Regions from separate parts of the Pseudomonas sp. GW822-FHT02G04 genome, predicted to be linked through region 1. Evidence: predicted binding sites of a transcription regulator. Region 1 holds the regulator's gene; each other region holds the start of a gene.
The links. Region 1 encodes sigma-54, which starts transcription at its own class of promoters, with help from an activator protein. Its sites were predicted from a motif close to ANTGGCATNNANNTTGCTNT; they were not measured.
Positions count from the first base shown of each region.

Region 2: a site for sigma-54 is predicted at 725-744, ahead of AC1RO5_RS23975 (flagellar basal body rod protein FlgF). Genes of this name have one in related genera too.
Region 3: a site for sigma-54 is predicted at 1,598-1,617, ahead of AC1RO5_RS20690 (CmpA/NrtA family ABC transporter substrate-binding protein). Genes of this name have one in related genera too.

Region 1 is NZ_JBXANU010000037.1:24,243-26,506, reverse strand. It holds gene ptsN (PTS IIA-like nitrogen regulatory protein PtsN) at 1-32, opposite strand, end outside; gene hpf (ribosome hibernation-promoting factor, HPF/YfiA family) at 45-353, opposite strand; gene AC1RO5_RS28810 (RNA polymerase factor sigma-54) at 428-1,921, opposite strand; gene lptB (LPS export ABC transporter ATP-binding protein) at 2,106-2,264, opposite strand, start outside.
Region 2 is NZ_JBXANU010000023.1:60,140-62,403, forward strand. It holds gene AC1RO5_RS23970 (sigma-54-dependent transcriptional regulator) at 1-395, shown strand, start outside; gene AC1RO5_RS23975 (flagellar basal body rod protein FlgF) at 799-1,539, shown strand; gene flgG (flagellar basal-body rod protein FlgG) at 1,585-2,264, shown strand, end outside.
Region 3 is NZ_JBXANU010000017.1:126,960-129,223, forward strand. It holds gene AC1RO5_RS20685 (ANTAR domain-containing response regulator) at 1-252, opposite strand, end outside; gene AC1RO5_RS20690 (CmpA/NrtA family ABC transporter substrate-binding protein) at 268-1,479, opposite strand; gene AC1RO5_RS20695 (quinone-dependent dihydroorotate dehydrogenase) at 1,707-2,264, shown strand, end outside.

The DNA of each region.
Region 1 (2,264 bases):
CCGGGGGTCAGGATGCTTTCAAGTCGGATCATGGGTTGGGAGTGTTAACGACCGGTAGCGCCCTGGAGGAGGCTCTGGGTCTTTTCCTTATGCTTTTTGAGTTGTTTATCCAGCTTGTCGGTCAGTGCGTCGATCGCTGCGTACATATCGGTATGTTCCGCGTTAGCGACCACTTCATTGCCGGGAATATGCAGTGTGGCTTCGATTTTCTGCTTGAGCTTCTCGACCGTCATCGTGACCTGCACGTTGGTGATTTTGTCGAAATGCCTCTCTAATCGTTCGAGTTTTTCGCCGATGTAGGTGCGAAGAGGTTCGGTCACTTCCAGTTGGTGTCCACTGATGTTGACTTGCATACAGCTTCTCCTTCGTTGCCAGTGCATAAAGCGGTAGATCAGATGATCTACCACTGGAACGCTGTGGCGTGGCTCTACATCAACCGCTTGCGTTCGCTCGAAGGCGCGATCCCGAGGGATTCGCGGTACTTGGCGACGGTGCGGCGAGCCACCTGAATGCCTTGTGCCTCCAGTAAACCAGCGATCTTGCTGTCACTCAACGGCTTTTTCTGATTTTCCGCAGCAACCAGTTTTTTGATGATCGCGCGGATCGCCGTGGACGAGCATTCACCGCCTTCGGAGGTGCTGACGTGGCTGGAAAAAAAGTATTTCAGTTCATAGATGCCCCGTGGGGTATGCATGAATTTTTGCGTGGTCACCCGTGAAATCGTCGATTCGTGCATGCCCACCGCTTCGGCGATGTCATGCAGCACCAACGGCTTCATGGCCTCGTCGCCGTACTCCAGGAAGCCGCGTTGATGCTCAACGATCTGGGTGGCCACTTTCATCAGGGTTTCGTTACGGCTTTGCAGGCTCTTGATGAACCAGCGAGCCTCCTGCAGCTGATTGCGCATGAAGGTGTTATCAGCGCTGGTATCGGCGCGGCGTACGAAGCCGGCGTATTGGGCGTTGACCCGCAGGCGTGGCACCGACTCCTGGTTCAGCTCCACCAGCCAGCGCTCGTTGTCCTTGCGCACGATCACGTCGGGAACGACGTATTCGGCTTCGGTGGACTCGATTTGCGAACCCGGGCGCGGGTTGAGGCTCTGGACCAGTTCGATCACCTGGCGCAGTTCATCTTCCTTGAGCTTCATGCGGCGCATCAGCTGGCTGTAGTCGCGGCTGCCGAGCAGGTCGATGTAATCGGTGACCAGGCGCTTGGCCTCGGTCAGCCAAGGGGTCTTGGCAGGCAGTTGGCGCAGTTGCAGCAGCAGGCATTCGCCGAGGTTGCGGGCGCCGATACCGGCGGGCTCGAATTGCTGGATGCGGTGCAGGACGGCTTCGATTTCGTCCAGTTCGATGTCCAGTTCCGGGTCGAAGGCCTCTAGGATTTCCTCGAGGGTTTCGTCCAGATAGCCCTGATTGTTGATGCAGTCGATCAGGGTCACAGCGATCAGGCGATCGGTGTCGGACATCGGTGCCAGGTTCAGTTGCCAGAGCAAATGGCTTTGCAGGCTTTCACCGGCCGAAGTACGGGTGGTGAAATCCCACTCGTCGTCATCGTTGCTCGGCAGGCTGCTGGCGCTGGTCTGGTAGACGTCTTCCCAGGCGGTATCGACAGGCAATTCGTTGGGAATGCGCTCGTTCCAGTCGCCTTCCTCAAGGTTATCCACCGTCGGGGCGGTTTCCTGGTAGGAGGGTTCCTGAATGTCGGCGTTGGGTTGCTGTTCGGCTTTGTCGGCCAAGGGGTCGGCGTTATCGAAGTCGTCGCCTTCTTCCTGGCGTTCGAGCATCGGATTGGACTCCAGGGCCTCCTGGATTTCCTGTTGCAGGTCCAGGGTCGACAATTGGAGCAGGCGGATGGCCTGTTGCAGCTGCGGTGTCATCGTCAGCTGCTGGCCCATTCTCAAGACTAGCGATGGTTTCATGGCAGGGGCTTAACACCTTATTCGCCGGCGCACATGCGCCATCCACTACAGGGCGCCGAAGCGCCAAACATAAGCAAATTATATGCCTGAAACTGAAGTGTTTGCCTAGAGCGCTGTAACAATAAAAAACTATTGATTTTTTATTGAGACGAGCACCGAGGCGACTGGTCAGGCACCTCAGCGCTTACAGGCGGAACTCATGGCCCAGATACACTTCCTTGACCAGTTCGTTGGCCAGGATGGTGGCGGAGTCACCTTCAGCGATCAGCTGGCCATCGTTGACGATGTAGGCGGTTTCGCAGATGTCCAGGGTTTCACGAACGTTGTGGTCAGTGATCAGCAC
Region 2 (2,264 bases), on a different contig from region 1:
TGGTGGAGCACTTCCTCGATCAGGCCAGTCGACAGATCGGTTGCCCGCTGCCGAAACTGGCACCGGCGGCGATGGAGCGGCTCGGTCATTATCACTGGCCGGGTAACGTGCGGCAGTTGGAAAACGTGCTGTTTCAGGCGGTCTCCCTGTGTGAGGGTGGCACCGTCAAAGCCGAGCACATTCGTCTGCCGGACTACGGCGTGCGTCAGCCGCTTGGCGATTTCTCCCTCGAGGGCGGGCTGGACGAGATTGTCGGGCGCTTCGAGAAAGCCGTGCTGGAACGCTTGTATTCCGAGCACCCGAGCAGTCGGCAACTGGGCAAGCGGTTGGGGGTTTCCCATACCACCATTGCCAATAAGTTGCGCGAGTATGAGGTCGGCAAAGAGCCCGGCTGACTGATCGTTCCCACGCTCTGCGTGGGAATGCAGCCCGGGACGCTCTGCGTCCCATAAGCGGACGCGGAGCGTCCATTGAGGCATTCCCACGCGGAGCGTGGGAACGATCAACCGAATTATTGCAGGCAGATCGCGCAGGCAGGTTTTGCGGCCGCTTCGCGCCCGAGCGGGAGCAAGCTCCCTCGCCACAGGGGAACGATCAGCGTCCAGGCTGATCCTTGCCTCTTGGCGGCATAACACCGCCGGTTTTTCGTCTTCGATACATTCCCCCAATCCCCTCTAAACCCCTCAAGTCCTTTGTTTGCCGGGCCTGGCGCCGCCAGAAAAAAGTTGGTCTGCAAATTGCTTATGGCTCAGCAGTACAGCGGTGGGCGGCAAACGTCCGGCATGCAGAGGAAAGAGTGTGGACAAGTACCTTTATGTGGCAATGACCGGCGCCAGCCAGAATGCACTGGCGCAGAAGGCTCATGCCAACAACCTGGCGAACATCTCTACCAATGGTTTTCAGAAGGACCTGGAGCAGGCCCGTTCGATGCCGGTGTTTGGTGACAGCTTTCCGGCGCGTGCGTTTGCCATGAGCGAACGTCCGGCCACCGACTTCTCCCCGGGCGCACTGGTGCAAACCGGTCGCGACCTCGATGTCGCGGTGCAAGGCAACGGCTGGATCGCCGTGCAAAACCCCGATGGCGGTGAAAGCTACGTGCGCACCGGCAGCCTGAATGTCGACGCGCTGGGTGTACTGCGCGCCGGCAACGGCATGCCGGTGATGGGCAATGGCGGGCCGATTGCCGTGCCGCCCGAGCAGCAGATCGAAGTCGGCGAAGACGGCACCGTCAGCATCCGCGCGATGGGCGAAGGCCCGCGTGTGATGGCCGAAGTCGACCGCATCAAGCTGGTCAACCCGGACTTCAAGAACATGACCAAAGGCCTGGATGGTTCGATCCACACCAAGGACGGCAAGCCGGCGCAAGCCGATGCCGGCGTCAAACTGGTGTCCGGGTTCCTCGAGTCGAGCAACGTCAATGCCGTGGAAGAAATGACTTCGGTACTGGCGCTGGCCAAGCAGTTCGAGCTGCACATCAAGATGATGAACACCGCCAAAGACGATGACCAGGCCATGGCTCGGGTCTTGCAGATCAGCTAATTATCAGAACGTCGCGCCGTAAAACAGGCGCACGAGGAGAATCGAATGCTTCCGGCTCTATGGGTTGCCAAAACAGGTCTGTCCGCCCAGGACACCAACCTCACCACCATTTCCAACAACCTGGCGAACGTATCGACCACGGGTTTCAAACGTGACCGCGCCGAGTTCCAGGACTTGCTGTATCAGATCAAACGCCAGCCAGGCGCCCAGTCGACCCAGGACAGCGAACTGCCGTCGGGTCTGCAAGTGGGTACCGGTGTGCGCATCGTCGGCACCCAGAAAAACTTCACTGCCGGCAGCCTGCAAACCACCGAGCAGCCGTTGGACATGGCCATCGATGGTCGCGGTTTCTTCCAGATTCTGCAGCCCGATGGCACCACGTCCTACACCCGTGACGGTACCTTCCACCTGGATTCCAACGGCCAGATCGTCAACGCCAGCGGCTTTGCCCTGGAGCCGGCCATTGTCATTCCGAACAACGCCCAGACGTTCACCGTTGGCCGTGACGGCACCGTGTCCATCACTGTTGCCGGCAGCCCGGCCGCCCAAGTGATCGGCAACCTGCAAACCGCCGACTTCATCAACCCGGCTGGTCTGCAAGCCGTGGGCAACAACCTGTTCCTGGAAACCGCTGCCAGTGGCGCGCCGCAAGTCGGCACCCCGGGCCTTGCCGGTTTTGGCACCACGCTGCAGAACACTCTGGAAACGTCCAACGTCAGCACCGT
Region 3 (2,264 bases), on a different contig from region 1:
GTCGTGCTCGTCGGTGAACATCACGATCGGCCGAGGTTGGTCACGGGTGACCAGTACCACTTGTTCCATCACATCGCGGCTCGGTGACTCGGTATCGATCAGGATCACGTCCGGACGCACCGTTTCGACGCGCGCGGGCAGGTCAATGGTCAGGCCGGATTCGTCGATGACTTCGAACCCGGCTTCAGTCAGCGCCGCTTTCAGACGCCCGACTTTTTTCGCGGTGTCATTGATCAGCAGGATACGCAACATATTCGCAGGCTCCTGTCAGCGGCTGGCGAGAAGGGGAGCGCTGTCGCTCATGGCGTGCAGCGTGAAGCTGCGGGCATAGCCGGCCGGGTCCGAACCGTCCCAGACTTTGCCGTCGATCAGTTGACTGCTGCGCATTTCCTGAGACTGGGCGGGTACACCGACAGCGCTGGCGGCCTCTCGGTACAAGTCTAGTTGCTGGACCTGACGGGCCACGCCGAGGTAATCCGGGTCGTCGCGCAATAAGCCCCAGCGACGGAACTGGGTCATGAACCACATACCGTCGGACAAATACGGCAGATTGACCTCGCCGCCGCCGTGGAAACGCATCGCGTGCGGGTCTTGCCAGTGATTGCCCAGGCCGTCGGTATAGTCACCGAGCAAGCGCGGTTCGATGCAGTCGAGCGGGGCATCGAGGTATTCGGGGGCGCTCAACAGTTGCGCGGTGCTGCGGCGATTTTCGCGGTTGGCTTCGATGAAGCGGCTGGCCTCGAGGATCGCCATCACCAGGGCCCGGGCGGTATTGGGGTATTGCTCGACGAAGGCGCGGGTGCAGCCGAGGACTTTTTCCGGGTGATCGGGCCAGATGGTCTGAGTGGTGGCCATCGTGAACCCGAGATTCTGTTGTACCGCGCTGGCAGCCCACGGTTCGCCGACGCAGAATCCGTCGATGCGCCCGGCTTGCAGGTGCGCGACCATTTGTGGCGGCGGCACCACCACGCTGTCGACATCCTGCAATGGATGAATGCCCTGGCTCGCCAGCCAGTAATACAGCCACATGGCGTGGGTGCCCGTGGGAAATGTCTGGGCGAAGGTCAGTTTTGGGCGACTTTGGTGCACGTGATGGTCCAGTGCTTCAGGACTGGTCACGCCCAAGGCCTGCAAGCCGTGGGAGAGGTTGATGCTCTGGCCGTTCTGGTTCAGGCCCATGAGCACGGCCATGTCGGTGGACGCTACGCCGCCGATGCCCAGGTGCACGGCGTAAATCAGGCCGTACAGGCTGTGGGCGGCGTCGAGTTCGCCGCTGACCAGTTTGTCCCGCAGGTTGGCCCAGGACGACTGGCGCTTGAGGTTCAGGGTCAGGCCATAAGGCTGGGCGAAGCCCTGGGTGGCGGCGACCACCACTGAGGCGCAGTCGCTCAGGGCCATGAAGCCAAGGTTGATTTCGGTTTTTTCCGGGGCATCGCTGCCGTTGACCCAGGCCAGTGGGCCGGCTGATGGTTCATTCATCGATTTGCACCTTCCAAAAAAAAACGTCGTCCCATGGCCTCTGCGCGAGCAGAGGCGGTGACGACGCCATTGTCCTGCCACTCATCCCGTCGTTGGCATGAGTGCCGATGCCCATGTTGGTGCAAGGCATATGCCATCGCTGGCTGATTTTGTCGCGCGCCTCGCGTGAAGCTCTGATGCACGGCTATAATCGCCGCCTCTCATCGCCAACCGAGTCAAGCCTGCCCATGTACACCCTGGCCCGTCAGCTGCTGTTCAAACTTTCCCCGGAAACCTCCCACGATCTGTCCCTGGACCTGATCGGCGCGGGCGGGCGTTTGGGCCTCAACGGCTTGCTGTGCAAGGCACCGGCAAAAATGCCGGTGACGGTCATGGGCCTGGAATTCCCGAACCCGGTGGGTCTGGCGGCCGGTCTGGACAAGAACGGCGCGGCGATCGACGGATTTGCCCAACTGGGTTTCGGTTTCGTCGAAATCGGCACCATCACCCCGCGCCCGCAACCGGGTAATCCGAAACCACGGATTTTCCGCTTGCCGCAAGCCGAGGCGATCATCAACCGCATGGGTTTCAACAACCTTGGCGTCGATCACTTGCTCGCTCGCGTGGCCGCGGCCAAGTACAAGGGCGTGCTGGGTATCAACATCGGCAAGAACTTCGATACGCCGGTTGAACGTGCGGTCGACGATTACCTGATCTGCCTGGACAAGGTTTACGCCCATGCCAGCTACGTGACGGTCAACGTCAGCTCGCCGAACACGCCGGGCCTGCGCAGCCTGCAATTCGGC